3 regions of the Microbacterium sp. P03 genome follow, and region 2 is predicted to be linked to each of the others. Evidence: predicted binding sites of a transcription regulator. Region 2 holds the regulator's gene; each other region holds the start of a gene.
The links. Region 2 encodes HrcA, which represses chaperone genes, less so after heat shock. Its sites were predicted from a motif close to TTNGCACTCGNNNNNNNCGAGTGCNAA; they were not measured.
Positions count from the first base shown of each region.

Region 1 (10,398 bases), 820 kb from region 2:
GGCGCGTCCTCGAGCCTGCGACATGTACCACCGGTGCTCGAGCACCTGGTGGTACACCTCGGCGGGCTCGAGCTTCGCACGCAGGTCGAAGGGGATCGCCTTGACCACGGGTTCGAATGCGCGGGTGAGCCATTCGTGGGCCACCATCTCCTCGTCGGAGCCGAGCCGTGAGATGCGCGCGCGGAACTCGTCGAGGTCGTTCAGCAGCCGTCTGGCCTGGTTCTCCTCGACGTCGAGCCCGGTCAGTCGGATGAGTCGACGCTGGTGGTGCCCGGCGTCGACCACCTTGGGCTGGATCGACACGCGCGTTCCGTCGGCGGTCGACTGGATCGACATCTCGTCGATGTCGAAGCCGAGTCCGTTCAGCCGCTGGATGCGCTCGGTGATGCGCCAGGCCTCGTCCGACGCGAACGTCTCCTGATCCGTCAGCGCCGCCCAGAGCGATGCGTAGGACGACATGATCCCGTCGGCGATGGCGACTGCGTCGACTCCGCCCTCGAGTCGTCCGCCCGCCTCGAGGTCCATGATCTCCCCGGCGATGTTGGTGCGGGCGATGTCGAGGTCGTGAGCACGCTGCCCGGGCGTGAGGCCGCCTTCGTGCAGCTCCCCAGTCTCGGCGTCGACGAGGTAGGCCGCGAACGCGCCTGCGTCTCGGCGGAACAGGGTGTTGGAGAGCGACACGTCGCCCCAGAAGAAGCCCACGTTGTGAAGTCGTACGAGAAGAGCGGCGAGGGCGTCGACCAGACGGGTCGCCGTGTCGGGCCGGAGCACCTGGGTGAACAGCGCGCGATACGGGAGGGAGAATTTCAGGTGCGCCGTCACCAGCGCTGCGGGCAGCACCGTCCCCGCGGCATCCGTCCGTCCTGCGATCACGGCGATGCGTTCGACGCACGGAACATCCAGTCGAGCGAGGTTGCCGAGCATGTCGTACTCGCGACGTGCCATCTCCTCGGTCGTTTCCTTCACCGCGATGACCCGTCCGGCGAGGCTCGAGAAGCGCACGAGGTGGCGGGAGAGTCCCTTCGGCAGGAAGACGATCTCGCTCGACGGCCATTCGCCGAGGGGGGTGGGCCAGGGGAGCGTCAGCAGGTCCGGATCGAAGGAACTCGCGGTGATGCTCAGTGCGTCAGGTGACATGCTTCTTCCCGTTAACCGGCAACGGCGCGAGTGGGTCTGTGACCCACCCGCGCCGTTGCCGTCGATCGAATATCAGGCCGCGGCGATCGCCCGGTCGGTCAGACGCTCGCCCGACTCGGCGTCGAACACGTGGACGTGTCCGGGCACGGCGGCCAGGATGACCGTGTCACCGGCGTTCGGGTGACGACGACCGTCGACGCGCGCGACGATGTCGGTGCGCTTGCCGTTCAGCTCTGCGTGACCATACAGGTAGCCGTCGGCGCCGAGCTCCTCGACGAGGTCGACGACCACGCTGAGACCCTTGCCGTCAGCCGGGCCGACGACGATGTCCTCGGGGCGCACACCGATCGTGACCTCGGAGCCGTTGGCCTTGCCGAGCACGTCCGCCTCGATGGGCACGTTGCCGTTGCCGAAGACGACGCCACCCTCGGTGAGGGCTGCGGGGAACAGGTTCATCGCCGGCGAGCCGATGAAGCCGGCGACGAAGACGTTGCGCGGCTTCTCGTACAGGTCGCGGGGCGTTCCGACCTGCTGGAGGAGACCGTCCTTGAGCACGGCGATGCGGTCACCCATGGTGAGCGCCTCGGTCTGGTCGTGCGTGACGTAGACGGTCGTGACACCGAGGCGGCGCTGCAGCGATGCGATCTGCGTGCGGGTCTGCACGCGGAGCTTGGCATCGAGGTTCGACAGGGGCTCGTCCATGAGGAACACCTGCGGCTGGCGGACGATGGCGCGACCCATGGCGACACGCTGACGCTGGCCACCCGAGAGGGCCTTCGGCTTGCGGGTCAGGTACTCCTCGAGGTCGAGCAGCTTGGCGGCTTCGAGCACGCGGGAGGCACGCTCTTCCTTGCCCACGCCGGCGATCTTCAAGGCGAAGCCCATGTTCTCTGCCACTGTCATGTGCGGGTACAGCGCGTAGTTCTGGAAGACCATCGCGATGTCGCGATCCTTCGGGGGGATGTCGGTGACATCGCGGTCGCCGATGAGGATGCGACCGGAGTTGACCTCCTCGAGACCTGCGAGCATGCGCAGCGAGGTGGACTTTCCGCAGCCGGACGGGCCGACGAGCACCAGGAACTCGCCATCGGCGACTTCGAGGCTGAGCTTGTCCACCGCGGCACGCGTGCCTCCGGGGTACAGGCGGGTTGCGTTGTCGAATGTGACGGACGCCATGATTGTTCTCCTTCACCGGCAGGTACGTGCCGGACGATCCGTAGTGAGGATGAGCGGACCGCAGCCCGCACGCCCATCATTGGACGCTCGATCATTATGGCACGGCAGCCTGACAAGCCGCCGGGCGGATCCGCGGCTTTTCCCGCGGGAGCGTCTGGGCATTTCCCAGATTGCCTGGTTAGCATCGGAGAGACCGCCTCACCCATGCGGCCCGCCGGAATACCGGCCCATTTCTCCAAGAGGTTCCATGTCGAGCGACGATCCCACAGATGTGCCCGTCCCCAGCGACCGCCGTGACGCGGTGCGCGAGAAGGCGCAGCAGCTGCAGGCCAAGCAGTCCCGAGCGCGTCTGCTCGGCCGGGCCTCGCTGATCATCGGGGTGGTCGCCGTCGTCGCGGTGGCGGCGGTCGTCGTCTCGTGGGCGTTCTCATCCGCGAGCTCGCAGCCCGTGCTGCAGCCCGTCAGCGGCTCCGGCGACGGTTTCGCCGTGACATCCGTGGCCGGCGTCACGACGAGCGTGGGGGGTGGCGCACCCGCCGCCGGTGAGACGCCGACGCCGACGCCCACTCCGGCCGCTGCGGAGGCCACCGCCGAGGCCACCCCTGCACCGACGGCCACCCGCGGCATGGTCGACATCCGCGTGTACGTCGACTACCTGTCCGTCGGATCGAAGGAGTTCCAGGCGGCCAACGTGCAGCAGCTGGCCAAATGGGTGGGGCAGGATGCCGCCACCCTGACGTACTACCCGGTCGCGATGCTCTCGGCGAAGTCGAACGGCACGAAGTACTCCCTGCGTGCCGCCAGTGCGGCTGCCTGCGTCGCCACCCACGCGCCCGACACGTTCTTCGCCTACAACAACGCTCTGCTCGCAGGACAGCCGGACGTCGACTCCGACGGGCCGACCGACCAGGATCTGGCGACGCTCGCCATCGCGAGCGGAATCAGTTCCGACAAGGCGAAGGACGTGCAGAAGTGCATCGAGGACGAGGCCTACGCCGTGTGGGCCCGGAACGCCACCGATCGCGCGCTCGACGGACTGCCCGACACCGATGACATCTCTTTGACGGGTACCCCTACCGTCCTCGTGAACGGTACGCCCTACGTGGGAGCGCTCAACGATCCGAAGGAGTTCGCGCAGTTCGTCCTCACGATCGCGAGCGACTCGTACTACAGCACCCCGACGCCGACCCCGTCGGTCTCGCCGACAGCAACGCCCACCCCGTCGAGCTGAGCCCCTTTCGGGGCGGAGCGTCGCGGACCGTTAGACTCGGTCCTCTGCCGACTTGGCGCAATTGGTAGCGCACCATACTTGTAATATGGGGGTTACGGGTTCAAGTCCCGTAGTCGGCTCCACATCGATGCGGTGTATCGCTCCTGCTCTGCGGGACGCTTGTCAATACCCGTGAGATAAATCCGACGATTGCCTACCGTGAGCGCACCGGTCGCCTTCCCCCGAGGCGCCGGCAGAGTCAGCAGACGATCCCTCGTCGGTTGATCGGCCACGTCGGGTCGCCGCTCAGCCTGCGGACTCCGGTCCGTCTTGCATGTCGTCTGGGTGAGCCGACGCGCAGGACGGACCGTCCTCCCGATGCGACGACGCGATGCCGCCTCATCTTCGGCTCAGCGTTTCCCCAGGGTGTGACAACGACCGGTCTTGTTCGCTATATTTCCATTCAGCTGACTGGAACTGGGGATGTCAGCCGATATGGGGGTATCTCGTGCGCGCGAAAGCTGACACGAACATCAAACTGGGGTCGTGGCGACGCGGAGCCGAACGGCCGCTCTGGACGTCGCCCGAGCCGGGGATGCACACCGGAACGCTGTCCGGAAAGGTCATCGGGCATGTGGTGGCGGCCGAGGGCGGATACATCGCCTTCAGCCGGGAACCGGCGACGCTCGGGTGGTTCGCCACGTTGGGCGCCGCACAGGACGCCGCCGTCGCCAGCGCATAGGCGGCCGCACGGCAGGATGGGGTGGTGCCCACCGCCGTCCGCCATCCCGCCTGGCTCGCCGTTGCGGGTGCGGTGCTCATCGGAGTGCTCACGGCCGCGCAGGCGCGGGTGAACGGTCAGCTGGGGCTCCGCCTCGGCGATGGCTTCGTGGCGGCGGCCATCTCGTTCGGGTCGGGGCTGGTCATCGTGGCCGTCCTGTCGGCCCTTCTTCCGGAGGGCAGGGCGGGCCTGCAGCGTCTCGTCGCGGGTGTCCGCGCCCGCAGCATCCCCTCGTGGATGCTGGCCGGAGGCGCGGCCGGCGCCTTCACGGTCGCGACGCAGGGCCTCACCGTCGGCGTCATCGGGGTATCGCTGTTCACCGTCGGCTACGTCGCGGGTCAGGTCGTCTGCAGCCTGACCCTGGACCGTCTCGGCTACGGACCCGGAGGAGCGGTGGCCGTCACCCTCCCACGCGTCGTCGGGGGAGGGCTCGCCCTGGTCGCGGTGGCCATCTCGCTCGCCGGCGGAGCGGGTGACGCGGTGCCCGTCTGGATGCTGGTGCTGCCGTTCCTCGTCGGGGCAGGTGTCGCCTGGCAGCAGGCCACGAACGGGCGACTTCGCGCCCGTGTGGGTACCGCGATCACGGCCACGTTCGTGAACTTCCTCGGCGGAACAGTGATCCTCGTCGTCGTGGCGGTGATCCACGTGGCCGTGGTCGGCCCGCCGCGCGCGCTCCCCGCGGAACCGTGGATCTACACCGGGGGTGCCCTGGGCGTCGTCTACATCTTCCTGTCAGCCGCCCTGGTCGCATACACCGGAGTTCTGCTGCTCGCCCTCGGAATCGTCGTCGGCCAGCTGTTCACCGCGGTGGTGCTCGACGCCGTCTGGCCGGCCGTGGCGAGCCCTGGACTCGTCACCGAGATCGCCATGGTCTCCGTTGCCCTGGTGGGCGTGGTCGTCGCCGCCGTCCCCTGGCGCCGAGCGCGGCGGCGGTGACGGAGACGTCAGTCGTGCGGCATCCGCGACAGGAACTGATGCGGGTCGACGGTCTTGCGGCGACCCTCCCGCTTCATCGGCGGCTTGCCGCCGACGTACAGCCAGCCGAGGAGCTTCTCGTGCTTCTTCAAGCCGTGGGCCTTCGCGACGGCCTTGGAGCGGGTGTGATGGCCGGAGCGCCAGAACACGCCCCATCCCGCCTCGTCCAGCAGGAGGCTCAGCATGTGCGCGACGCCCGAAGGCACCGTCTCCTGCTCCCACTCGGGCACCTTGTCGGTGCGGCGGTAGCTGCCGACCACTGCGATCAGCAGCGGTGCCCGAAGGGGCTTGGTGGATGCACCCTTGCGGCCCTCCGCCTTGTTCATCGCGCGTCCGAGGCGGTCGCGGTCGGCCCCGCGCAGCTCGATGAGGCGCCACGGCTTCATCGACGAATGATCGGCGACACGACCGGCCGCGGCGACGAAGGTCGCGAGCTCATCGCTCGTGGGCGCAGCATCCGTCACCTTCGACCAGGAGCGACGGTTCCGCATCGCCTCCAGAGCACTGCTCACGCGGACTCTTCCGGCGCGAAGTCGAGCGACAGCGAGTTCATGCAGTAGCGGTCGCCGGTGGGCGTGCCGACGCCGTCGGGGAAGACATGGCCGAGATGCGAACCGCAGTTCGCGCAGCGCACCTCGGTGCGCAGCATCCCGTGCGAGTGGTCCTCGATCAGTTCGACCGCCTCGGGCCGGACCGATTCGTAGAAGCTCGGCCACCCGCAGTGCGAGTCGAACTTCGTGCCGCTCTGGAAGAGTTCGGCATGGCAGGCCGCGCAGGTGTACAGGCCCGCCCGCCCCTCGTCGAGCAGCTCGCCCGTCCAGGCGCGCTCCGTTCCCGCTTGGCGCAGCACGGCATACTGCTCCGGGCTGAGCTCCGCCCGCCACTGGTCATCGCTCTTGTTCACCGAATAAGCCATCACGTCTCCTTCTGACACTCCATTCAACCCGACGCGCGGCAGGTCTCGGGCGCGCTCGCTCGGCATCGCCGGTGAGAATGGACAGATGAAGACGGATGCCGCGGCCGACGTCGCCGCCCGTTACGAGCGATTCGCTCAGGCGGAGGCACCCGGCCGGTCCGAGCTGTATGCGCAGTGGGCGGACGGCGTCGCCCGGGATGTCGACGTACAGCGGATCATCGCCCGGATCGCGCCGACACACCGGCAGCCGCCGCTCGTGTTCGCGGTGTCGCGCCTGCTCGGTGCACCGGAACAGGAATACGCGGCCTGGGCGGAGTGGCTGCGCCGGCACGCAGACGCCCTGATCGCGGAATGCGGTCGCCGCAGCCTCCAGACGAACGAGCCGCTCCGGTGCGCGGCGCTCCTCCCCGCCCTCGCCGCGATCGACGGTCCGCTGGCGCTCCTCGAGATCGGGGCCAGCGCGGGACTCTGCCTCTACCCCGACCGCTATTCGTACCGCTACACCGCTTCCGAGCGGGGATCGGCCGTCACCTGCCTCGACCCGCCCGACGGAGCGTCGAGCGTGACGCTGGAGTGCGACCTGCGCGGGGATCGGCTGCCGACGCTGCGCATGCCCGAGGTGGTCTGGCGGGCCGGCATCGACCTCCATCCCCTCGACGCCGCGGATGCCGCGGACCGCCGCTTCCTCACGACCCTGGCGTGGCCCGGCGAACAGGGGAGAGCAGCCCGCATCGACGCCGCGCTCGAGGTCGCGGCATCCGACCCGCCCCTGCTGGTGCGGGGTGATGCCACCGACCGTGCGGTGCTGGAGGCGGTCGCCGAGCAGGCTCCTCGACAGGCGACGCTGGTGATCACCACCCCGGGGGTGCTCCCGCACATCCCCCGCGAGGGACGGGGAAGACTGATCGACGCCGTTCGCTCCCTGCCCGCGCGGTGGGTGACGATCGACCCGCCGACCCTCCACTCCGAGTGGCATCCGGCGATCGATGCGTCGCGCTGTCACGGGTTCGTCCTGGGCCTCGACGGTGTGCCGCTCGCCGCGGTCGACCCACTCGGCGGGTTCGTGGAGTGGCGCGCGTGATCGGAGGGCGCTCCGGTCTACCGTGAAGACGTGCCCCTCACCGACCGCGATCGCGCCATGCTCGACTTCGAGGCCGCCTGGACGCGGCACGCGGGCGCCAAGGAAGAGGCGATCCGGGCGGAGCTGCAGCTCTCGCCGGCTCGGTACTACCAGCTGCTCGGCCGCCTGCTCGACACCGCCGACGCCCTCGAGTACGACCCGATGCTGGTCAAGCGCCTGCGGCGCATCCGGCAGAACCGGCACGACGCGGGCGTCGCGCGAACCGCGCTCGGTGGCGCCCCCGCCTCGCGGCACGGCTGATCGGGCGCGCAGGCACGGCCCGGTAGCATCGGGGGGTGTCGAAATCGCCCTACCCCAAGGACCGCTTCGATGACCTTCCCTCGGACTCGGGGCGCGTCGGTGCGCATCGGGCCGAGAACCCGCACATGCGCGGATGGGTGGTCTTCCTCTGGGCCGCCGTCGCCACGGTCGTGCTCATCGCGCTGGGCATCTTCGGAACACTGCTCGCGTCGGGCAGGGTCACGCTGTTCCCGACCCCCGCGCCGACGGTCGCTCCGCTGCCCTCGGTCACCCCGGTGATCGATACGACGTACTCCGTCATCGTGCTCAATGCCACCGGCGAAGACGGACTGGCCACGACCATGAAGGACACGATCGTCGCCGCCGGGTGGCCGGGCGACGCGGTGCAGGCCAGCTCGGCATCCACGACGGACTTCCCCACCACGACCATCTACTACGCCTTCCCGTCGGACGAGGCCGCCGCGGCGGGTCTCGCACAGGTCATCGGCGGCGCGGTGCTCGAGCAGAGTGCCGCCTACCAGCCGCTGGATGATGCGGGCACCGGCGACGTCGACGAGAGCCAGGCCAAGCAGCTCGCGGTGGTCATCGGCCTCGACCGCTCTTCGAACCCGCCGAGCGTCACGCCCACGCCCTGATCCACCGGCCGGATGCGGTCGGTGTTTCGCGGCGGTAAACAGTTCGATGCACGCGTGTCAACAGTGCCCGGACCGGCCGTTTCGGCGCGGAATCCCGCCATACGATGACCCTGTCGCACAGCAACAGGAGATTCGCATGACCCAGGGCACCGTCAAGTGGTTCAACGCCGAGAAGGGCTTCGGCTTCATCACCGTGGCCGATGGCCAGGACGTCTTCGTGCACTACTCGAACATCGACATGTCGGGGTTCCGAGTGCTCGAGGAAGGACAGGCCGTCGAGTTCACCGTCGGCGCCGGCCAGAAGGGCCCGCAGGCCGAGTCCGTCCGCGTCGTCTGATCGGCCGCACCCCGTCTTCGAGGGATGGATGCTGCGCCCTGCGTCGTCCGACACGCCGGGAGGCGGCATCCTCTCCCGTGGCTTGCACTCGCACTGGTCGAGTGCCAGAATGGAATTAGCACTCGGGTCATCTGAGTGCTAAAGACCATTCGCTACGTCCGGACCTCAGAGGTCCGGGAGGGACGACATACACATGGCAAAGATCATCGCTTTCGACGAAGAGGCCCGTCGCGGTCTCGAGCGTGGCCTGAACATCCTGGCTGACGCCGTCAAGGTGACGCTCGGCCCCCGCGGTCGCAACGTCGTGCTCGAGAAGAAGTGGGGCGCCCCCACGATCACGAACGACGGCGTCTCGATCGCCAAGGAGATCGAGCTCGACGACCCGTTCGAGAAGATCGGCGCGGAGCTCGTGAAAGAGGTCGCCAAGAAGACGGACGACGTCGCCGGTGACGGAACCACGACCGCTACCGTGCTCGCCCAGGCGCTCGTCAAGGAAGGCCTGCGCAACGTCGCGGCCGGCGCCGATCCCATCTCGCTGAAGAAGGGCATCGAGAAGGCCGTCAAGGCCATCTCGGACGAACTGCTCGCCAGCGCCAAAGAGGTCGAGACCAAGGAAGAGATCGCCGCGACCGCGTCGATCTCGGCCGCTGACCCCACGATCGGCGAGCTCATCGCCGAGGCCATCGACAAGGTCGGCAAGGAAGGCGTCGTCACCGTCGAGGAGTCGAACACCTTCGGCACCGAGCTGGAGCTCACCGAGGGCATGCGCTTCGACAAGGGGTACATCAACCCCTACTTCGTCACCGACCCGGAGCGTCAGGAAGCGGTCTTCGAAGACCCCTACATCCTGATCGCCAACCAGAAGATCTCGAACATCAAGGACCTTCTGCCGATCGTCGACAAGGTGATCCAGGAGGGCAAGGAACTCCTCATCATCGCCGAGGACGTCGAGGGCGAAGCTCTTGCGACGCTGGTGCTCAACAAGATCCGCGGCATCTTCAAGTCGGCTGCCGTCAAGGCGCCCGGCTTCGGCGACCGCCGCAAGGCGCAGCTGCAGGACATCGCGATCCTCACCGGAGGCCAGGTCATCACCGAAGAGGTGGGCCTCAAGCTCGAGAACGCCACGGTCGACCTGCTCGGCCGTGCTCGCAAGGTCATCATCACCAAGGATGAGACGACCATCATCGAGGGTGCCGGCGAGGCGTCGCTGATCGAAGGTCGCGTGACCCAGATCCGTCGCGAGATCGAGAACACCGACAGCGACTATGACCGCGAAAAGCTCCAGGAGCGTCTGGCCAAGCTCGCCGGTGGGGTCGCCGTCATCAAGGCCGGCGCAGCGACCGAGGTCGAGCTCAAGGAGCGCAAGCACCGCATCGAGGACGCCGTCCGCAACGCGAAGGCTGCCGTCGAAGAGGGCATCGTCGCCGGTGGTGGCGTCGCGCTCATCCAGGCAGGCAAGGTCGTCTTCGCCAAGCTGGAGCTCACGGGTGACGAGGCGACCGGCGCGAACATCGTCAAGGTCGCCATCGAGGCGCCCCTGAAGCAGATCGCTCTGAACGCGGGCCTCGAGCCCGGTGTCGTCGCGAACACCGTCGCAGGTCTGCCCATCGGTCACGGCCTCAACGCCGCGACCGGCGAGTACGGCGACATGTTCGCACAGGGCATCATCGACCCCGCCAAGGTGACGCGTTCGGCGCTGCAGAACGCCGCATCGATCGCCGGACTCTTCCTCACCACCGAGGCCGTCGTCGCCGACAAGCCCGAGCGCGTTGCCGCTCCGGCCGGCGACCCGACCGGTGGCATGGACTTCTGAGTTCACGCACGCAGTTCTGAGTCGACAGCAGGGCCTC
Region 1 is NZ_JBIGIM010000001.1:597,873-608,270, forward strand. Features, by position in the region: gene ACFXOO_RS02870 (DUF4032 domain-containing protein) at 1-1,137, opposite strand, end outside; gene ACFXOO_RS02875 (ABC transporter ATP-binding protein) at 1,210-2,313, opposite strand; gene ACFXOO_RS02880 (DsbA family protein) at 2,561-3,544, shown strand; tRNA gene ACFXOO_RS02885 (tRNA-Thr) at 3,591-3,666, shown strand; gene ACFXOO_RS02890 (hypothetical protein) at 4,032-4,265, shown strand; gene ACFXOO_RS02895 (DMT family transporter) at 4,290-5,240, shown strand; gene ACFXOO_RS02900 (nitroreductase family protein) at 5,249-5,770, opposite strand; gene msrB (peptide-methionine (R)-S-oxide reductase MsrB) at 5,788-6,195, opposite strand; gene ACFXOO_RS02910 (DUF2332 family protein) at 6,281-7,276, shown strand; gene ACFXOO_RS02915 (DUF3263 domain-containing protein) at 7,307-7,576, shown strand; gene ACFXOO_RS02920 (LytR C-terminal domain-containing protein) at 7,612-8,211, shown strand; gene ACFXOO_RS02925 (cold-shock protein) at 8,348-8,548, shown strand; gene groL (chaperonin GroEL) at 8,742-10,361, shown strand.
Region 1: groL (chaperonin GroEL) is a predicted target of HrcA. The motif match lies at 8,664-8,690, and genes of this name have one in related genera.

Region 2 (10,398 bases):
CGGGAGCCTGGGGGGCGATATCGCGGATCGCGAACACATTGTCGGTCTCCGCGATGATCTCGGACGGGATCTCACCACCGAGGATGCGGGTGAAGATCGTCGGCTCGCTCATGGGGCCAGTCTACCGAGCCGTCGAAAGCCCGGCTGGCTCCGGTCGTCCGGACCGATCTCACCAGCGGCGGATCGCGGCGCTCACGACGACGATCGCCGCGGGGCCCGCCGTCGAGGTGCGCAGCACCGCATCGCCGATGCGCACGCCGCGGGCGCCGGCGGTCTCGAGCGCGGAGAGCTCCTCCGGAGCGATTCCGCCCTCGGGCCCGACGACGAGGACGATGTCGCGCTCGTCCGCGCCGTCGAAGTCCATCGAAGTGAGGGCGCGGGAGGCCGTGGGCTCCAGCACGAGGACTCGCGCCGTCTCGGCGCGGGCCACGAGCTGCTTCGTGGTCGAAAGCGGCGCGACCTCGGGCACCCACGCGCGATGCGCCTGCTTGGCCGCCTCGCGCACGATGCTCGCCCATCGCACCCGACCCTTCTCGGCCTTTCCCACCTCCCACCGCGCGACGCTGCGCGCGGCCTGCCACGGGACGATCTCGTCGACACCGAGCTCGGTGGCGGCCTGGACGGCAAGCTCGTCGCGGTCGCCCTTCGCCAGCGCCTGCACGAGCACGATGCGCGGCGCGGAGGGCGAGGCATCCGTCCGCTCCGCGATGCGGACGATGACCTCGCGCGGTGAGACCGACTCGCATGCGCCGGTCAGCCACGCACCCCGACCGTCGCCGACGGTCACCTCCTCGCCGACGCGCACCCGACGCACAGCGGCGGCATGGTGCGCCTCGGCACCCGTCAGCGCGACGACATCGCCGGGGCGGGCCGTCGTGACCGTGTCGAGGAGGAAGTGCAGAACCATGCGGTCAGCCGCGGAAGCGATCGCGCAGCTTGGCGAACAGCCCCTGGTGGAACTCCGACAGGTGCGGCGCCGGGGCCTTGAGCTTCTTCGCGAAGTCCTCGATCATCGCGCGCTGCCTCGCGTCGAGGCGCGACGGCGTCACCACGTGCACGCCGACCTTGAGGTCGCCCCGCTGGCTTCCTCGCAGCGGAGTGATGCCGCGGCCCTTGATCGTGAGCACGTCGCCGCCCTGAACCCCCGCGCGCAGCTCGAGCTCGACGGGGCCGTCCAGCGACTCGATCGTCGTGGTCGTGCCGAGGATGGCATCGGGCATCGACACCTCGAGCGTGGCGAGCAGGTCGTCGCCGTCTCGGCTGAAGACCTCGTGCGGCGTGACCGTCACCTCGAGGTAGAGGTCGCCGTTGGGCCCCCCGGCCGGCCCGACCTCACCCGATCCGGGCAGTTGCAGGCGCAGGCCGGTCTCGACGCCCGCCGGGATGTCGATCGACACGGTACGGCGCGAGCGCACGCGACCCTGCCCCTGGCAGGTGGCGCACGGATACGGGATCGTCGTGCCGTATCCCTGGCACGAACCGCAGGGCTGGCTGGTGACGACGTTGCCGAGCAGGCTTCGGACGGTGCGCTGCACCTGACCCGCACCGTGGCAGATGTCGCATGTGACGGGCGAGGTTCCCGGCTGGCAGCACGACCCCTGGCACGTCTCGCAGAGCACGGCGGTGTCGACATCGATGTCGCGGTGGACGCCGAAGACGATGTCCTCCAGGCCCAGGGTGACGCGGACGAGGGCGTCCTGACCTCGCTCGCGCCGCGAGCGAGGTCGCCCGGAGCGCTGACCCCCGGCCGCGCCGAAGAAGGTCTCGAAGATGTCGCCGAAGCCGCCGAACCCGCCCGCCGCGCCCCCACCTCCGCCGAACGGCGACGAGTCGCCGCCCATGTCGTAGCGACGACGCTGCTCGGGGTCGTTGAGCACGTCGTAGGCGTGGGTCACGAGTTTGAACCGCTCGGATGCCTCGGGGCTCGGGTTCACGTCGGGGTGGAGCTCGCGCGCCAGCCGGCGGTACGCCTTCTTGATCTCCTCGGGGGTCGCCTCGCGCGAGACACCGAGGACTTCGTAGTGGTCAGCCACAATCGCCTTCCTGCCCGCGCAGGACGCGGGGATCGTTCGTCACGGATGCTGCTCAGCGAGCGTTGTCGTCGTCTTCGAGCATCCGGGTGAGATAGCCGGCGACGGCTCGTACCGCCGCAAGATTGGTCGGGTAGTCCATGCGCGTGGGACCCATGAGTCCGACGCGTGCGTTTCCTCGGGCGGAGTCGTAGCCGCTGGCGAGCACGGAAGCCTCGGAGAGCCCGAAGGACTCGTTCTCGCGCCCGATGCTGGCCGCGAGGCCGTGCTCGTCCGCGGTCATCTCCGCCATCAGGCGCAACAGCGTGACCTGCTCCTCGATCGCCTCCAGCAGCGGGTAGATGCTGCCGCGGAAATCGGACTCGCGCCGCGCCAGATTCGCCGCACCGGCCATGACGAGGCGATCCTGACGGAACTCGTCGAGCTCCTCGGCCACGACGGCCGCGATCACCCGGGCCGCCGAGTCGGTCGCGAGGGGCCCCAGCGTCTCTTCGGCCAGCATCTCCCCCACGCGGTGCGCGGCGTCGCGTACGGATCGTCCGACGACGAGGTCGGCGATGCCGCGGCGCAGCCGCGCGATGTCGGCCTCGTCGAACTCCTCCCGCACGAACGCGAGTCGCTGCGACACCCGTCCGGTGTCGGTCACGACGATCACGAGCATGCGCCCGGCGCCGAGTGCGACGAGCTCCACATGGGAGACACTCGCCCGCGCGAAGGAGGGATACTGCACGATGGCGACCTGACCGGTGAGCTGCGTCAGGGCGCGCACGGTACGCGACAACAGGTCGTCCAGGTCGGTCGGACCCTCGAGGAACGAGGCGATCGCCGCGCGCTGCGCCGGGGTGAGCGGACGGAGCTCGGCGAGATGATCGACGAAGACGCGATAGCCCTTGTCGGTGGGTACGCGTCCCGACGAGGTGTGCGGAGCGGTGATCAGCTCTTCGTCCTCGAGCAGCGCCATGTCGTTGCGGATCGTCGCGGCGGAGACGCCGAACGAATGCCGGTCGACGATGGCCTTGCTGCCGACGGGCTCATGGGTGTCGACGTAGTCCTGCACGATCGCCCGGAGGACCTGCAGTCCGCGCTCACTGACCATGTCATCCCCTCCCGCCTGGCACTCGCATGTCTGGAGTGCCAATTCTATCGGATCGCCCGGGCAACGGATGGGAGGCGCGTCAGTCCGTCAGCGCCCGCACCACGGCGTCGGCGAGGAGCCGCCCGCGGAGGGTGAGGACGATGCGTCCGTGCACGGCGTCGGCGCCGTCGATGAGTCCATCCGCGATGAGCGCGGCCACGGCATGACGCCCCTCGCCGAGCAGATCCGCGATCGGCAGCCCCTCGCGGATGCGGGAGCGCAGCAGGACGTCCTCGAGCGACCGGGCGGCGGCATCCGGCTGCTCCCTCCCCGCGGCGGGCGATTCGCCTGCCGCCAGCCGCTGCGCGTACGCCGCGGGATGCTTGACGTTCCAGAAGCGCGTACCGGCGATATGGCTGTGCGCGCCGGGACCGAATCCCCACCAGTCCGCACCCCGCCAGTAGGCGAGATTGTGGCGCGACCGGTGGCGCTCGCCCGTCGACCAGTTCGACACTTCGTACCAGTCGTAGCCCGCCGCCCCCAGCAGCTCGTCGGCGAGCTCGTACATGTCGGCCTGCAGGTCGTCGTCGGGTGCGGGCACCTCTCCGCGTCGGATCTGGCGGGCGAGCTTGGTGCCGTCCTCGATGATGAGGGCGTAGGCCGAGATGTGATCGGGTTCGTGCGCGAGGGCCGTCTCGAGCGAGTGGCGCCAGTCGGCGAGGCTCTCGCCGGGTGCGCCGTAGATGAGGTCGAGGCTGACGTCGAGGCCGGCGGTGCGGGCGAACTGGACCGCTGTCGTCACGTTGTCGGGATCGTGGGTGCGGTCGAGGGCCGCCAGCACGTGCGGCACCGAGGACTGCATCCCGATGGACATGCGCGTCACGCCGGCGGCCGCGAGATCGGATGCCACGCCCGGAGTGACCGTGTCGGGATTGGCCTCGACCGTCACCTCGGCACCGGCGACGAGCCCGAACCGATCGCGGACCGCCTCGAGCATGCGCGCGAGGTCGCCCGCCGGCAGCAGCGTCGGCGTCCCGCCCCCGAAGAACACCGTCGTGGCGGGCCGCAGCCCCCCGGCCTCGACCAGCACCTCTGCGGCCAGGTCGACCTCGCGAAGGACGACGTCGGCGTACTCGTCTTGGCGTGCACCCTGCAGTTCGGTCGAGGTGTAGGTGTTGAAGTCGCAGTAGCCGCAGCGGACGCGACAGAACGGCACGTGCAGGTAGACGCCGAAGTCGGTGTCTGCATCGATGCGCGTGCCGGACGGCAGCCGGCCGTCGGCGGGTGCGGGATCGCCGAGCGGAAGAGCGGAGCCCATCAGCCGGGCGTCGTGTACAGCGGGGAGATCGCCCGGAGGTAGCGGGTGAACAGGGCCTTGCGCCGCCGCCGCGTGAGAGCGGGGAACAGCTTGTAGGCCAGCGCGATCGGCGCGTCGAAAGCCCGCACGGTGAACCACACCTCGTCGTTGCCGCGCCACTCGATCATGAACGACTCCTCGCCGCTGACCACCGAGCTGCCCACGGTGCCGAGGGCGAATCCGACTCTGCGCGGTTCCTCCACGGCGAAGATCACCCGCAGCTCGGCGTCGACGCGCTGACCGCCGATGCGCCCGCGGAGGTGCACGGTCGAACCCGCACCGACGTAAGGTGTGCCGTCGGCGTCGAAGCGCTGCTCGACCTCGAGGCGACTGGGAGCGGTCGGATTGCCCTCGTCGTCGAAACTGACACCCGAGTACATCGGACCGGCGGCGGGCCGCACGTCCTTCAGCTCGAGACCGCCACCGCGTTGCGCATCCCACGACAGCAGCGCCTCGCTGGCGGTGGTGAACCGCTGCTCACCACTGCCGATCCGCCACGACTCCTCCGCGGGGAGGCTGCGCTCGGGCGGGTACTGCATGAGGTCGGGGGCCTGCGTCGCCCCGACCGCGGCGTAATCGACGGTCTCGTCTCGAAAGGTCCCACGGCGCATCGGCGAAGCCTACTTTCCGTCCTTCTTCTCCGTGTCGCCCGACAGGGCGGCGATGAACGCCTCCTGCGGCACCTCGACGCGGCCGACCATCTTCATGCGCTTCTTGCCTTCCTTCTGCTTCTCCAGAAGTTTGCGCTTTCGGCTGATGTCACCGCCGTAGCATTTCGCGAGCACGTCCTTGCGCATCGCCCGTATCGACTCGCGGGCGATGATGCGTGCGCCGATCGCGGCCTGGATCGGCACCTCGAACTGCTGACGCGGGATGAGCTTTTTGAGGCGCTCGGTCATGAGCACGCCGTAGGCGTACGCCTTCTCCCGGTGCACGATCGCACTGAAGGCGTCGACCGGCTCGCCCTGCAGCAGGATGTCGACCTTCACGAGGTCCGCCTCCTGATCGCCGCTGGGCTCGTAGTCCAGCGACGCGTAGCCGGCGGTCTTTGACTTCAGATGGTCGAAGAAGTCGAAGACGATCTCACCGAGGGGCATCGTGTAGCGGATCTCGACCCGGTCTTCGCCGAGGTATTCCATGCCGAGGAGCGTGCCACGCCGCGACTGGCACAGTTCCATGATGGTGCCGACGTAGTCCTTGGGTGCGAGGATCGCGGCCTTGACCATCGGCTCGGTGACGCTGGAGATCTTCGTGCCGGACGGGAACTCGCTCGGGTTCGTGACGGTGAAGGACTTCTTGTCGTCCGTGATGACTTCATAGGTCACGGACGGGGCGGTCGAGATGAGATCGAGCCCGAATTCGCGCTCCAGACGCTCGGTCACGATCTCCAGATGAAGAAGCCCGAGGAAGCCGCAGCGGAACCCGAATCCGAGGGCGACCGACGTCTCGGGCTCGTAGTTGAGCGAAGCATCCGAGAGCTTCAGCTTGTCGAGGGCCTCGCGGAGGATCGGGTAGTCGCTGCCGTCGATGGGGTACAGACCCGAGAACACCATCGGCTTGGGGTCGGTGTAGCCGGGCAGCGCCTGCTTCGACGGCTTCGCGGCGCTCGTCACGGTGTCGCCGACTTTGGACTGGCGGACGTCTTTCACACCGGTGATGAGGTAGCCGACCTCGCCGACACCCAGCCCCTTGGTGGGGGTCGGCTCGGGCGAGGAGACGCCGATCTCGAGCAGTTCGTGGACGGCACGGGTCGACATCATCTGGATGCGCTCGCGCGGGTTGAGCGATCCGTCGATCATGCGCACATAGGTGATGACGCCGCGATAGGAGTCGTAGACCGAGTCGAAGATCATGGCCCGGGTCGGGGCATCCGGGTCACCCCGCGGCGACGGGATCTGCTGGACGACGTGGTCGAGCAGTTCCTCGACGCCCATGCCCGTCTTGCCGCTCACGCGGAGTACGTCCTCAGGCTCGCCGCCGATGAGGCTGGCGAGCTCCCGTGCGTATTTCTCGGGGTCGGCGGCGGGCAGGTCGATCTTGTTGAGGACCGGGATGATCTGCAGATCGTTCTCGAGCGCGAGGTAGAGGTTGGCCAGTGTCTGCGCCTCGATCCCCTGTGCGGCATCGACCAGCAGGATCGCGCCCTCGCAGGCGGCCAGCGATCGACTCACCTCGTAGGTGAAGTCGACGTGACCGGGGGTGTCGATCATGTTCAGTGCGTAAGTGTTGCCGTCGACCTCCCACGGCATGCGCACCGCCTGCGACTTGATCGTGATGCCGCGCTCGCGTTCGATGTCCATGCGGTCCAGGTACTGCGCGCGCATGTCTCGGTCGGAGACGACGCCGGTGATCTGCAGCATGCGGTCGGCGAGCGTCGACTTGCCGTGGTCGATGTGAGCGATGATGCAGAAGTTGCGGAGCTGCGCGGGCGGCGTCGCGGACGGCTGGAGGGGCGTGAGGGCGCGAGGTGACATGTCCTGTCGATTCTACGCGGCGGGATGCCACGGCACGGTGCGGCCGCGTCGACATGACATTCGCGTGACGTTCACGTGTCGTTCCGCAGGTCCCCTTGCGCGAACGACGAGGCTCGGAGAGAGTCGTCTGCGGGGAGACGACTGGGGTCCGAAATCCGAAAGTACAACGACGTCGCGTTCGTGACGTCCTCATGAAGCCGTCGCTATGAAGGAGCCTTCGTCCGTGCATCCCCCCACCAATCCCTTTTCCGTGCGCGATCCTCGAGCCGGGCGGCGGTGGACGGCGGGACTCGCTCTCGGCGCGCTCATCGTGACCGGGCTGGTCGCCCCGACCGCGGCTTCCGCGGCGGTCTCGCCCGACGCGGACGTCGTGATCACCGAGGTCTACGGCGGCGGCGGCAACTCCGGGGGCGCGTTCAACCGCGACTTCATCGAGCTGCGCAACGTCGGCACCGAGTCGGCATCCCTGTCGTCGTGGAGCGTGCAGTACGCCTCGACGGCCGGCTCGTCGTGGCAGCTCACGGCCCTCACCGGCGTGACCCTGCCGGCGGGAGCATCGCTGCTGATCGGCGAGGGCGTCGGCGCCAACACCGCCCTGCCCGCCTTCTCCCCTGACGTCGAAGGCACCATCCCGCTGAGCGGAAGCGGCGGCAAGGTCGCCCTCGTCTCCGATCAGGTCGCGCTCTCCGGCAACGCCGGCCTCGCTGCCGCCCCTCAGGTCGTGGACTACGTGGGCTGGGGCGCCGCCACCGACTTCGCCGGTTCGGCCGCCGCCCCCGGTACCGGCAACGCGACGTCGATCTCCCGCAGCGCCGCGGCGGCGAACACCGCGGACAACGCGGCGGACTTCACCGCCGGTGCCCCCACGCCCCAGGGGATCGGGGCCGACCCGGATCCCGACCCCGAACCTGAGCCGACCGATCCGGTGACCATCGCCGAGATCCAGGGCACCGGCGCCGCATCGCCGTACGTCGGGGAGACCGTCACCACGAGCGGAGTCGTGACGGCCTCCTACCCCTCGGGCGGCTTCAACGGCTACGTCATCCAGACTCCGGGTACGGGCGGCGCGATCGACCTCGCCACGCACACCGCCTCGGACGCCGTCTTCATCTACTCCCCCGCCGCGACCGAGGTGGCGGTCGGCGACACCGTCCAGCTCACGGGAGCGGTCAGCGAGTTCAACGGACTCACCGAGATCACGGTCGCCGCGGGTGCAGCGACGAAGATCGCGGATGCCGCGGCCCCGGTCGCCGCGACGGTGGCGTGGCCGAGCGCCGACGTCCAGCGCGAGTCGCTCGAATCGATGCTCATCGCCCCGCAGGGCACGTACACCGTGAGCAACACCTACTCCACCAACCAGTACGGGGAGGTGGGACTCGCGTTCGGCGACCAGCCCCTGCGGCAGCCGACCGACGTCGCGCGTCCGGGCACCGCGGAGGCCGCCGCAGTGGCCGCCGACAACGCCGCACGCGCCGTGGTGCTCGATGACGGAGCATCCGTGAACTTCCTGTCCGCGGCGAACAGCGCGCTCACTCCCCCGTACGTCTCGCTCGTCGAGCCGCTCGTCGTGGGCGCGACCGCGAGCTTCACGGCGCCGGTGATCGTCGATCAGCGCAATGGCGTGTGGAAGTTCAACCCGACCGCGCCTGTGGCGGGCGACGGCAGCGGCGTCGACGGGGTGCAGTTCTCCAACCCGCGCACGTCAGCGCCCGCGGCGGTCGGCGGCGACGTGTCGGTGGCCTCATTCAACGTCCTCAACTACTTCACGACACTCGGCACCGACAGCGCCACGTGCACGGCGTATCGTGACCGCACGGGTGACGGCCTGTCCGTCAGCGGCGGCTGCGACCAGCGCGGAGCGTGGGACAGCGGGGACCTCGAGCGCCAGCAGCAGAAGATTGTCGCAGCCATCAACGCCCTCGACGCCGACGTGGTCGGGCTCATGGAGATCGAGAACTCCGCCGCGCTCGGCGAGGCGCCCGATGAGGCGACCGCGACTCTCGTGGCCGCCCTCAATGCCGCCGCCGGGGCGCCCCGGTGGGCGTTCATCCCGTCCTCGACGGATCTTCCCGACGCGTCGGAGCAGGACGTCATCACCAACGCGATCATCTACCAGCCGGCGGCGGCGACGCCGGTCGGGGCATCCCGGGCCCTCGGAACGCAGTCCGCCGACGATCAGGCCTTCGGCAACGCGCGGGAGCCCATCGCCCAGGTCTTCCGGCCGGCGACGGGCGGCGAGCGCTTCCTCTTCGCCGTGAACCACTTCAAGTCGAAGGGGTCGGCCGGCCCGTGGGCGGGCGACGCCGACACGGGCGACGGGCAGGGCGCGTCCAACGAATCACGGGTGCGTCAGGCCACGGCGCTCAGGGACTGGATCGCGTCGATCCAGGGCGATGTGTCGTCGGTGTTCCTCGCGGGTGACTTCAACTCGTACGGCCGCGAGGACCCGCTGCAGGTCCTGTACGACGCCGGCTACGTCGACGCCGAGCAGTCGCTCGGGATCGAGTCGTCGTCGTACTCGTTCTCGGGTCTGTCGGGCTCGCTGGACCACATCCTCATGAGCGCGGACGCGCGCGAGCGCGCCACCGGGGGCGACATCTGGAACATCAACTCCGGCGAATCGGTGGCACTGGAGTACAGCCGCTACAACGTGCACGGAACGCTGTTCTCAGCGCCCGACCCGTATCGCTCCTCCGACCATGACCCCGTGAAGGTCGGCGTCGCGGCGGGTGTCGACGAGCGCATCGTGACGAAGACGGCCTTGATCGCCCTTCCCCCCGTGCACATCAACCGGCTGCTGCCGGCGACGCTCGTCGCCGCCGTCAGCGGCGCACGCGGACTCACCGGCACGGTGGAATTCCGCGAGGGCGACACGGTGATCGGCTCGACGGCGGTCACGAAGGGGGTTGCGATCCTGCGGCTGCCCTCGAACCTCACCCGGGGAACACACCGTTACACGGCCACGTTCGTTCCGACCGACGCGAACACGACCATCGGCTCGAGCAGCTCGTCCGCCCGCGTGACGGTCCTGTTCTAGCAGGCCCGCGTCAGGGTCGTCCCCGCGCCTGGACGACCGTGCTCTCGTACGCTGGAGAGCATGGTCGTCCAGGTCGTCCTCGTTCACGGCATCCGCACATCGGCGAGCATGTGGCGCACCCAGGTCGAGTACCTCTCCGCGCGCGGCAACCCGGTGACCGCCGTCGACCTCCCCGGCCACGGCACGCGCATGGCGGAGGAGTTCACCCTCGAGGGGGCGTTCTCGACCATCGACGAGGCGGTGCGGCGCGCCGCCTCCGAGGGGCCCGTGCTGCTGGCCGCGCACTCGATGGGCGGGCTGCTGTCGATCGAGTACGTGGGTCGGGAGGACCCGCCGCCGGTCGCGGGCTTCATCGCGGCATCCTGCACCGCCATTCCGCGGGGTGTCGGACTCGCCACGTACCGGATGCTCGCGCGTCGGTTCGA
Region 2 is NZ_JBIGIM010000001.1:1,422,059-1,432,456, forward strand. Features, by position in the region: gene ACFXOO_RS06865 (HIT domain-containing protein) at 1-112, opposite strand, end outside; gene ACFXOO_RS06870 (16S rRNA (uracil(1498)-N(3))-methyltransferase) at 170-907, opposite strand; gene dnaJ (molecular chaperone DnaJ) at 912-2,033, opposite strand; gene hrcA (heat-inducible transcriptional repressor HrcA) at 2,086-3,126, opposite strand; gene hemW (radical SAM family heme chaperone HemW) at 3,206-4,423, opposite strand; gene ACFXOO_RS06890 (DUF1990 family protein) at 4,423-5,073, opposite strand; gene lepA (translation elongation factor 4) at 5,083-6,936, opposite strand; gene ACFXOO_RS06900 (ExeM/NucH family extracellular endonuclease) at 7,142-9,973, shown strand; gene ACFXOO_RS06905 (alpha/beta fold hydrolase) at 10,034-10,398, shown strand, end outside.

Region 3 (10,398 bases), on a different contig from region 2:
CCGGCACATCCATGCTTCCGACGTGTCGTTCCTCGAGGCCTTCCGCGACGCCGCGGCGGGCTCGTCGCAGACGATCAACGCCGTGGCGCTGCTGTCGCGCGCCGACGAGATCGGGTCCGGTCGCATCGACTCCCTGCTGTCGGCTGCGCGCATCGCCAGCCGTTACCGGCAGGACGGCGCTCTGCGCTCGCTGGCACTGGGGTGCATCCCGGTAGCCGGCCTGTTGGCGGAGGGAGCGCGCACTCTGCGCGAGAACGAGTTCTCGGCGTTCCAGGAGCTCGCGGGCTTGGATCGCAGCATCCGCGATCGGATGCTGATCTCCGTCGACCGCTTCACGCGGCCGGGGGAGCAGACCACGCTGAGCGTCCAGCGCCGAGCGGCGCTCCTCGACCGGTTCGGCATCTTCGGCGTGCGCCTGGCCGCGGCACTCGTACGCGGCGGCGCACGCTCGTCGTCCGCGCTGTCGGAACGGATGGTCCAGCAGAGCGGGCTCATCGAGGTTCAACGTTTCGTCGCCGAGCAGTTCCGCTCGCGGGCGACCGCGCTCAAGGCCCGAGTGGTCGTCGAGGGAGTCGAAGCACTCCTGAGGGATGACCCGCGGGCAGGTTCCGACCGCGTCCTGGCCTCTCTCGAGCGGGTGACGGCCAACAGCCACGACCTGCGCGAACTCGATCTCCTTGCGAGCCTGCGCACCAGCGGATCCGATCTCTCGGACGATGATGCCGTCCAGGCCGAGCGCATCGTCGGGGGAGCCGGTACCCCCGCTCTCTCGCGATTGGGGCTGCCGGATCTCGCGACCACCGTGCAGATCCACGATCGCGTCGAAGAGCTTCTCGCGCGGTGGCGGTCTCTTGCGGAGGCCCCCCTGAGCGACCGGCGGACCGTAGAGCTGTGCCGTGTCGTGGTGCGCAGCCTGGAGGGCGCTGCCTCAGAGCTGGGTGTCGGCCGCCGGAGCGATCGGTCCGCGCCGGACGTCGTGCTTGCGGGCGGTCCACCGCAGCGCCTGGGGTAGGACGCTGACCAGAAGTCCTGCCGTCGCCGCGCCGATCTGCAGCAGCATGATCTGCTCGAGGGGCATCCCGCGTTCACCGAACGCGACGAGTTCGCGCGCGATCAGGAAGACGCCGACCTGTGCCAGCAGTGACCCGAACTGCCACCACCGCACGTTCGGCCGCCGGTTCGAGAACGAGACCTGGAACACGATCTGCAGCAGGACGATCGCGACCGTGGGGGCGAAGATCGACCAGAACACGATGTCGGCCGCAGCGGTGTAGGTCTGCTCGGCACGCGTCCCGTCGACGGTGCGGACGAGTTCCGCGATGTCGGGGAGCTGCGCCTGCCGGATGACGAACATGTAGACGATGGCAGCCGCGCCCAGCAGAAGACTGACGATCCAGAACAGCTGGCTGACCCGGACGAAGAACGGCGGTGGCAGCTTGACGAGGACCGGCGGGGCGTCGGTGCTGCGCAGCGGCGGCCGGGCGGGGATCGCGGCGCGCTCGACGCTGCGTCCGCTTCCCTCGTCGGGTTGTGCAACGGCGCCGCCCGTCACGGCGGTCGAGGAGGTGACGGATGCCGCGGCTTCGGGGGCGGCATCCGTCACGGTCTGATCGGTCTGCGTTCCGGCTTCCGCGGCTGTGTCCGCATCAGCCGGCTCGCCGACGGCCCCGGAATCGGAGTGCCGGGAGGGGGTGAACAGGCGCATGGCCTAGAACTGGTCGTCGGCCGCGGGCTCGTCGCCCATGACCGTGTCGGTGCTGCCGTACAGGTCGGTCGAGTCGGCGTCCGACTCGAGCTCGGCGTACTGCGCCGCGGAGTCGACCGGCGCCTCCACGGAGGCAGGTTCGGCATACTCCTCGACGGGGGCCTCCTCGGCGGGGGCTTCCTCGGCGGGGGCTTCATCGATGGGCGCGTCCTCGCCGCCTTCCGCCGGCGCGGCACCGTCGGCCGGCACGACCGTCGGGTCGGCGTCGAGCGAGGGATCGTCGACGACGTCCACGATGACGGTCGAGTCGGTCGTGGTGGTGACGTCGGTGTCCTGGTTCAGCGACCCGTCGACGGTCGTCGTGGTCGAGTCGTCGTTGAACGACCCGTCGACGTCGGTGTCGGTGGAGTCGTCGTCCGTCGTCGCCTCGTCGGTGTCGACGTTCAGCGAGTCCTCGATGACCGACACATCGGTGTCGTTGCCGATGTTGACGTTGCCGTCGGCATCGATGGTCGTCGACTGATCGAGCGTCTTGTCGACGTCCACATCACCGGCGGCGGCGATCGCTTCGTCGCCCGATGCCACCGTGGCTTCGTTGTCGAAGGTCTGCGTGACATCGCCGTCGGCCCAGATGTTCTGGTTGACCGACTGGTCCACGATCGTGTCGCGGTCATCGACCCACTGGAAGTGGGTGGTGACCTGCTTGATCTCACGGACGACGGGATTGTCGTGCGAGTCGTGCGACTCGGAGCGCACGTACACCGCCTTGGGCACGGCGACCTGAACGACCTGGGTGCGCTCGATCACGACCGGGGCCACGGCCGCCACATCCGCCGCAGTGGCGTGGCTGAGTCCGCGGTGCAGCAGCGCGGCATCCGGATCCTCGTCGAACTCCGCGGCGGCGACGGGGTCGCGCAGCAGGCTCAGGATGAATTCGATCAGGGCTTCGGCGACTGTTGCGAGCGTAAGGCTCATGCTCGGCTCCTCAATGTGTAGAACTTCTTCTGACGGTAGGTGGTGGCACGTGCGCCGCGCGTCGGGGTAACCCCCGCATCAGGCGGTGGGGGACTAGGGGTTTGAGGAGGGAGGCGTCATGCCGAGGCCCGCTTGCGGCGCGGCTCGGCGGACGACGTCGACGACTCAGCCGCGCTCTCGTCCCGCTCTTCGGATCCCGCCTCCTCGAGGACGGGCCGCAGCTTGGCGATCAGGTCGGATCTGTTGGTCGCCCCCAGACGGCGGCGGATGCGGGCGATGTGGTGCTCCGCGGTGCGGGGCGAGATGAAGATGGATGCTCCGATCTCGGCGTACGTCTTTCCCTGAACGACCAGGGCCGCCACCTCGAGTTCGCGGGTGCTGAGGTCGCTGTGCGCACGCGGCTGAGCCGACACCGGCGCGGGCCCCGTGTCTTCCAGCGCGGTGGGACGTCCTTCGTCGCGGGGGTGCAGCTGTCGGGCGCACGCGAGGAGGCGCGAGATCTCCCGCCTGTCCTCGGTGCGCGCGGCGCCCTGCCCTGCGAGGCGAGCGCCGTCCCATGCGAGGCCGACCGTGCCGAGGCCGAGCGCGGCGGTCTCGATCGCTTCGACGTCGACGGACCCCGCGAGGACGGCGGTCCACACGCGACCGGCCTGCGCCATCATCGCGGCGAGCCGGTTGTGAGGGGCGGCCGCAACCAGGGCGCGGGCATGGGGAGTGAGGTCGGACGGACGGGCACGCAGGATTCCCTGCTGGATTCCGGCCCAATGCAGGTGGGATGACCACAGGGGCGGTGCCCCGAGTCGCTCGATCTGCGCGCACGCCTGCGTGAAGTGCGGCCGGACGCGGTCGACGTCGCCGACGCGGGCGGCGGCCACGACGAATTCGCCCAGCGGCAGCAGGCTGAACACGTCGAAGCGTGCCCGCAGCAGGCTTTCGCGAGCAGCACGCCAGGCCGACGCGAGCGCCGCCGAGTCGTGGTAGCGCCGCGCGATCGCGACCGACAGTGCGTCGAGCAGCAGCTTCTCGCGAGGATCGAGCGAGCGCGACTCGGGCACGATCGCCTGCAGCGCGGTCTCGACCTCGTGAGCGCGCTCCTGCTGGAGGGCGACCCACGCCCGCCACAGCAGGAGGCGCCGCGACGCCCACGCGCCGCCGTGGCCGCTGTGCACGGCCTGATCGAGCACGGAGTGAGCGACGTCCGGTTCGCCGACGTTCAGCGCGGCGACGGCCGCGATGACGGCGGGGAGCTCCGGTATCGCGTCGGAGCTGCCGGAGGCGCTGTACATCTCGGCCGCGCGCACCAGCTCGTGCAGGGCCTCGTGAGCCGAGCCGGTGAGTGTTTCGCGCATGCCGCGGGTCAGCAGGTCCATCGCGACGGTCAGCGTGGACGGCATCGTCTGCGCGGGCGGAGCCACTGCGTCCGACAGGAGCGCACCGCGGTCCGCCACCGCCAGCGCCACGATCGCGGCGCGAGCCGACGTCTCGGCTGTGCGGGGGACCGAGGAGCGGTAGACCGCGTCGCTCATCGGCATGAGCCCGCGCGCTGCCCAGATCGCCGCGCCCACATCGGCGGCGCGGTCGTGGTCGGGGTGTTCGGCGGCGATCGCGACACCGTCCAGGAAGACGCTCGCCGCGTCGATCCGGCCCAGCGACCACTCCACCTGCGCCTGGCGGATCGCGACCGTCGCGGCGTCCGCGCCGGCGTCGCGTGCGCTGCGGTACAGCTCGCGCGCTCGTACGGGGTCGTTCTGCCGAGCGGCGTCGGCGTGGCTCTGCAGCACGCGGGCCACCCGCGGATCGCGCACACCTCCGAGGAGCTGGCGGACGGATGCCTCGTGGGCGGAGTCGCCCGCGACGGTGGCATACAGCGCGATGACCCGATCGAGCGGCAGCGTGGCACGCACCGCCGCGCGGACGGCCGGAACGGGTTGGCCGCTGCGGAGCAGGAGACCAGCCGCGTAGGCCGACCCGAGCAGAGCGTCGTCGGCCGCGACGGACGGGGAGTGATCGTCGGGGGCGGTGCAGACCGCCTCCACCACGGCGCGCGTCGCCGGGTCCAGGGCGCGCAGGCGGTGCGCGATGACGTCCTGCAGCGCATCGCCGATGGCTCCGTGCGCGCCGTCGCCTGCGCACTCCCCGCTGTCATGGACGGACAGCGACTCGGCGACCAGCCACGACATCCCCCCGGTGAGCGCGAGGATGTCGTCGACGCAGGCGCGAGGCATCCGTCGATCCCGTTCCTCCAGATGCACCTGCACATCGCTGCGGGAGATGTGGCCGAGGACGATCGCCGACTGGGCCCGCTCGAGGGTGTCCGCGATCTGCTGCAGGGTCGGCGGAAGCGGCCCGGGTCGGGTGGCGATGACGACAGCCGCCGCCGGATCGCCCGTGCGGCTCTGCACGGCAGCGATTTGGGCGGGGGTGAGCAGGTGGGCATCGTCGATCATCAGCACCGTCGAGGCGGGAACGGCGGCGATGTCCGACTCGCCGCGCGCCAGCGACGTCGCGGTGCCCTGGGCGGTCAGAGCGCGGCGAAGGTGTCGCATCACGCGCGACTTGCCCGAGCCGGCGGGGCCCACCACCAGCGCCCGGGAGGGGGCGGTGCCGGCGGCGATGCCGTCCACGTGAGCGCGGGCCAGACGTGTCCAGAGCAGGGGAGTGTCGGCGATGCGCAGAGCGGTTTCGGTATTCAGGGACATGAGATCACCGGTCCGTTCCGTCGGCGTCGGTGCGGGGGAACACCACGACGACGTCGTTGTCGGGGGCGGGCGTCAGCAGCGGGGACGAGGGGTTCGTCGTGGTGGGTGCGGGATCGGTGTCGGCCGCCTCGTCGGCCGGGTCACCGGCGGCGGGGTCGTCGACGGTCACCGCGGGACTGTCGCTGACGCTCGGCGATGTTCTTTCGGGCGCACCGGAGTCGCCCAGCGTCTGCGAGACGAAGATACCTCCGGCCAGGACGAGGGCCCCGGCCGAGATACCGGCGACGGTGACGATCCGCCCGATCCGCGACGGGCGCTCCCGCACCGCGTCCTCGGGCGCTTCACGGTCTGCCTCGGGCGCCGCAGGCCGATCCGCCGCCGCGTCGCGTGCCGGCCGGCTGCCGCCGAACAGCACACGCCGTTGTCTGGGCGGGCGCGCCGACGTGCCGTGGTGATGGGCAGTGGATCGGTCGGGATCCCCGATCGAGGGGGAGTCTGATGCCGCGTCGCCGGCAGCTTCGCGTGCGGTCGCGATCTCGGCGCACATCCGTGCGGCCCCGAGGGCCATGATCGCCTTGGGGTCGCTGTCGACGGCGATCGGCCGATCGAATCGTTCGGAGAGCAGCTGTGCGATACGCGGGATGCGCGAGGATCCGCCCGTGAGGAGGACCGCCTCGATCTCCGCCGGAGCGACCTGTGAGCCCGCGATCGCCTCGGCGAGAGCATCCACGGTGTCGACGATGCCCGCTTCGATCATGTCCTCGAACTCGGAGCGGGTCAGCCGGACGGTCACCGAGCGTCCGCCGAGCATCACCGGGATGACCGCCTCGGAATCGAACGAGAGCGATTCCTTGGCCTCGATGCACTCGCGCCGGAGGGCAGTGAGGGCCATCCGCGACTCCCGGTCGTCCCCGAGGTCGGCGGCAGTCAGCCCGGCCGCTTGCACCGCGTGCCGGACCACGACGTCGTCGAGATCGGCGCCGCCGAAAGAGGAGAGGCCCTGTGGCTGCCCGAGCACATCCACATGACCGTTCCCGACGCGCAGCACCGCCGCATCGAAGGTGCCCCCGCCCAGGTCGTAGAGCGCGAGGACTCGTTCACGTGCCAGAGGGCGCTCGGCGACGTAGTGACGGGCCGCGGCCTCCGGCTCGGTGAAGAGTACGGCGTCGCGCCATCCTTCGCGTGAGAGGGCGTCCCGGACCAGCTCGCGCCGATAATCGCCCCACCCGAGCGGGACGGTGACGGCCACCCCGGACGGCTCGCGCCCCTCGCGTTCGGACACGGTGTCGACCACCCAGGCGACGGTCCGCGCGTAGAGCTGCTCGGGGGTGAACCGCTGATCGCCCGCGCGGATCGGAACGTCGTCGCCGATGCGACGCGTGAACTCGCGGACGAGTCGCTCGGGTTGCACGATGCCCCGACGGATCGCGGCATCCGAGAACAGCAACTCGCCCTCCGCGACGAAAACGGCCGTCGGAGCGCTGGCGAGGTGCCTGCCGAGCGGGAAGCCATCGACGTGCACGGCGCGATCGGCGCCGTAGCGGGCTGTGGCGGCGGCGGTGCGGCTCATGCCCACATCGACGGCCAGATAGTACGGCGCTGTCATCATCCGACTCCCCAGTCGATCCTGCTCGCAGGCCGGGCGCCACGGGGGCAGCGCCTTTGCCTACACCAGCGATTCGGCGTCGGCGCGGATTCGGATTGGAGTGCGACCGAGATTGGCACTCGCGTTGCATGAGTGCCAGCTGTTCCCTAGACTGGGGTTAGCACTCTCAGGGTGAGGGTGCTAACCAGTCTTAGTTTCCAGGTTTCAAGAAAGAGGTAGACCGTGTCGGTTTCCACTCAGGTTTCCATCAAGCCGCTCGAGGACCGCATCGTCATCCAGCAGGTCGAGGCGGAGCAGACCACGTCCAGCGGTCTTGTGATCCCCGACACCGCCAAGGAGAAGCCCCAGGAGGGCGAGGTCGTGGCCGTCGGCCCCGGTCGCATCGACGACAACGGCAATCGCGTTCCGATCGACGTCGCCGTCGGCGACCGCGTGATCTACAGCAAGTACGGCGGCACCGAGGTCAAGTTCGGCGCGGACGAGTACCTCGTGCTCTCGGCTCGCGACGTGCTGGCGGTCGTCGTCCGCTGATCGGATCTTTTTCGAGAAGGGCCCGGATGCTTCGGCATCCGGGCCCTTCTTTCGTCCTGAAGGCAGACGGGGTATCCGCCGGTGGCAGGATTGCGCGGCTGAACGGCAGGCGACGGATGCCTCGACCCGGCCTCGACGGCGGTCGTGACCCCGCTCGGTCCTAGGGTGGATGAGTGACCTCGAAGAATGCCGAAACCCCCGCCGCGGCATCCGATGTCCCTTCGAACAGCGAGGCGGAGGCCGCACGCCAGCGCACGCTGGGAGGCGTGTATGCGTTCGGCGCCTACCTCCTGTGGGGCTTCCTCCCGCTCTACTTCGTCATCCTCGCGCCGACCGGCCCCTGGGAGCTCGTCGCGTGGCGCATCCTGTTCTCGCTCGTCTTCTGCGTGCTGCTGCTGACGGTGACGCGGGGGTGGGCGGCCCTCGGGCGTATCGTCCGCAACCGCCGCCTGCTGGGCTGGACGGCCGTCGCAGGCGCGCTCATCTACGTCAACTGGCAGGTCTTCATCATCGGCACCCTCAGTGGGCACGTGATCGAGACGAGCCTGGGGTACTTCATCAATCCGATCGTGACGGTGCTGCTCGGGGTGCTCGTGCTCCGCGAGCGCTTGCGCGTTCCCCAGTGGATCGCGATCGGACTGGCCGCTGTCGCGGTGATCGTGATCGTCGTCGGGTACGGCTCCTTCCCGTGGATCGCCCTCTCGCTCGCGTTCTCGTTCGGTCTCTACGGACTGGTGAAGAAGCGGATCGGGCCCGCGGTCGACGCCGTCAGCGGTCTCTCGCTCGAGACGGTGTGGCTCGCCCCGGTGGCCGTGGTGCAGCTCATCGCGGTGAGCGCGACGACGGGCCTGACGATCGGCAACGTCTCCCTCGGGCACACGATCCTGCTCGTCCTGACCGGGGTCGTCACGGCCGTCCCGCTGCTGCTGTTCGCCGCGGGGGCGCGTCGCGTGCCCCTCACCGTCATCGGGCTGCTGCAGTTCATCGCCCCGATCATGCAGTTCATCTTCGGCGCCTTCGTGCAGGGCGAGCCGATGACACCCGAGAGGTGGGTCGGCTTCGGGCTCGTCTGGCTCGCGCTCATCCTGCTGAGCGCGGATTCCGTCATCTTCTCCCGCCGTGCGCGGGGGGCCTCGGACGTCGCCGCCGTCGTGTGAGCAAGCGCGGCTTCCGGATGCCGCGGACCCAGGCCTCATAACGATTTGACGGCGTTACAAACCGTTAACGAACGGCAACATCGCCGAGACCCTACCGCGGTTAGGTTGGGGACACTGGGCAAACGCATAAGTCTGCCCGCGTTTCTACACAGCAAGGAGCACCATGAGCGTTTTTACCCGAGGTAACGCCTCCCGATCCCGCGTCCGAGCGGTGATCGGCGGTCTCGCCATTGCCGGCGTCAGCGCCCTCGTTCTGGCAGGATGCGCGGGCGGAGGCACCGCCGCCGAGCCCTCCTCGTCCGGAGGAGCACCCGCGGAGGACCTCACCCTGAAGATCGGCACCGTCCTGCCGCAGACCGGCAGCCTCGCATTCCTCGGCCCGCCCGAAGAGGCCGGCGTGCAGTTGGCCATCAACGAGGTCAACGAGGCCGCAGCCGGCGTCACCATCGACGCCACCTTCGGCGACTCGGGCGATGCCGACAACAAGGCGTTCGAGACCACCGTCCCGAAGCTGCAGAGCGAAGGCGTCTCGGCCATGATCGGTGCCGCCTCGTCGGGCGTCACCAAGCTCTTCCTCGACAGCAACGTCAGCGAGGGCATCATCACGTTCTCGCCGGCCAACACGTCGCCCGACTTCACGACGTGGGATGACGACAACCTGTACTGGCGCACGGCTCCCAGCGACTTGCTCCAGGGCGAGGTGCTCGGCAACCTGGTCGCCGAGGACGGTCACAAGAACATCGGCATCATCTACCAGAACGACGCTTACGGCACCGGTCTGTACGGCGTCGTGAAGGACGTCTTCGAGTCCACCGGCGGCACCGTCGTGGCCGAGGCCTCCTACAACGACGGCGACGCATCCTTCGACGCCCAGGTGGCGACGATCGCTGCGGCGAAGCCCGACGCGATCGTCCTGATCACGTTCGACCAGTTCGCGACCATCGCGCCGCTGCTGGTCAACGCGGGTGAGGATGCCGCGAACTTCTACCTCGTCGACGGCAACCTCAAGCAGTGGGGTGCAGACGTCAGCGTCAGCCTCGAGGGCGCGAAGGGCACCACGCCCGGCCCGGTCCTCTCGGACGACTTCCAGGAGCGACTGAACACCGCCTGGACGGCTGAGGGCAACGCCGCGCTGGAGGACTTCTCCTACGCAGCCGAGTCCTACGACGCGGTCGTGCTCCTCGCACTGGCTTCGCTGTCGGCCGGGTCGACCGATGCCGCCGACATCGCCGGCAAGCTGCAGGAAGTCTCGGGTGGAACCGGTGACGGCGAGAAGTGCGAGAACTTCGCCGACTGCGCCGCGATCATCAACGCCGGCAACGTGCCCGACTACGACGGATACTCCGGCGGAGTGGCGTTCGACGACGCGGGCGACCCGACGGAGGCCACGATCGGTGTCTTCCAGTACGGTGCCGACAACACGCACACGCGCATCAACTGAGCGCAACCGCATGACGAAGGGCCCCGGAGCGATCCGGGGCCCTTCTGCGTAGCCCGTCCTCGACCGACGTCGAGAGCCGACGAAAAGGAGGAGCGGATGCCTCGGCATCCGCTCCTCCTTTTTCGTCGTGGACCTACTCGTCCTCGGCGCCGAGGGTGCCCAGGTACAGGCCGATGACCTTGGGATCGTTGAGGAGCTCACGACCGGTGCCGTGGTACGCGTCGCGACCCTGGTCCAGGACATAGCCCCGGTCGCAGATCTGCAGACAGCGGCGGGCGTTCTGC
Region 3 is NZ_JBIGIM010000002.1:48,850-59,247, forward strand. Features, by position in the region: gene ACFXOO_RS07535 (dynamin family protein) at 1-1,012, shown strand, start outside; gene ACFXOO_RS07540 (hypothetical protein) at 929-1,705, opposite strand; gene ACFXOO_RS07545 (IniB N-terminal domain-containing protein) at 1,709-2,680, opposite strand; gene ACFXOO_RS07550 (LuxR C-terminal-related transcriptional regulator) at 2,797-5,379, opposite strand; gene ACFXOO_RS07555 (Hsp70 family protein) at 5,384-6,988, opposite strand; gene groES (co-chaperone GroES) at 7,208-7,516, shown strand; gene rarD (EamA family transporter RarD) at 7,690-8,673, shown strand; gene ACFXOO_RS07570 (ABC transporter substrate-binding protein) at 8,837-10,114, shown strand; gene ACFXOO_RS07575 (ABC transporter ATP-binding protein) at 10,248-10,398, opposite strand, start outside.
Region 3: groES (co-chaperone GroES) is a predicted target of HrcA. The motif match lies at 7,098-7,124, and genes of this name have one in related genera.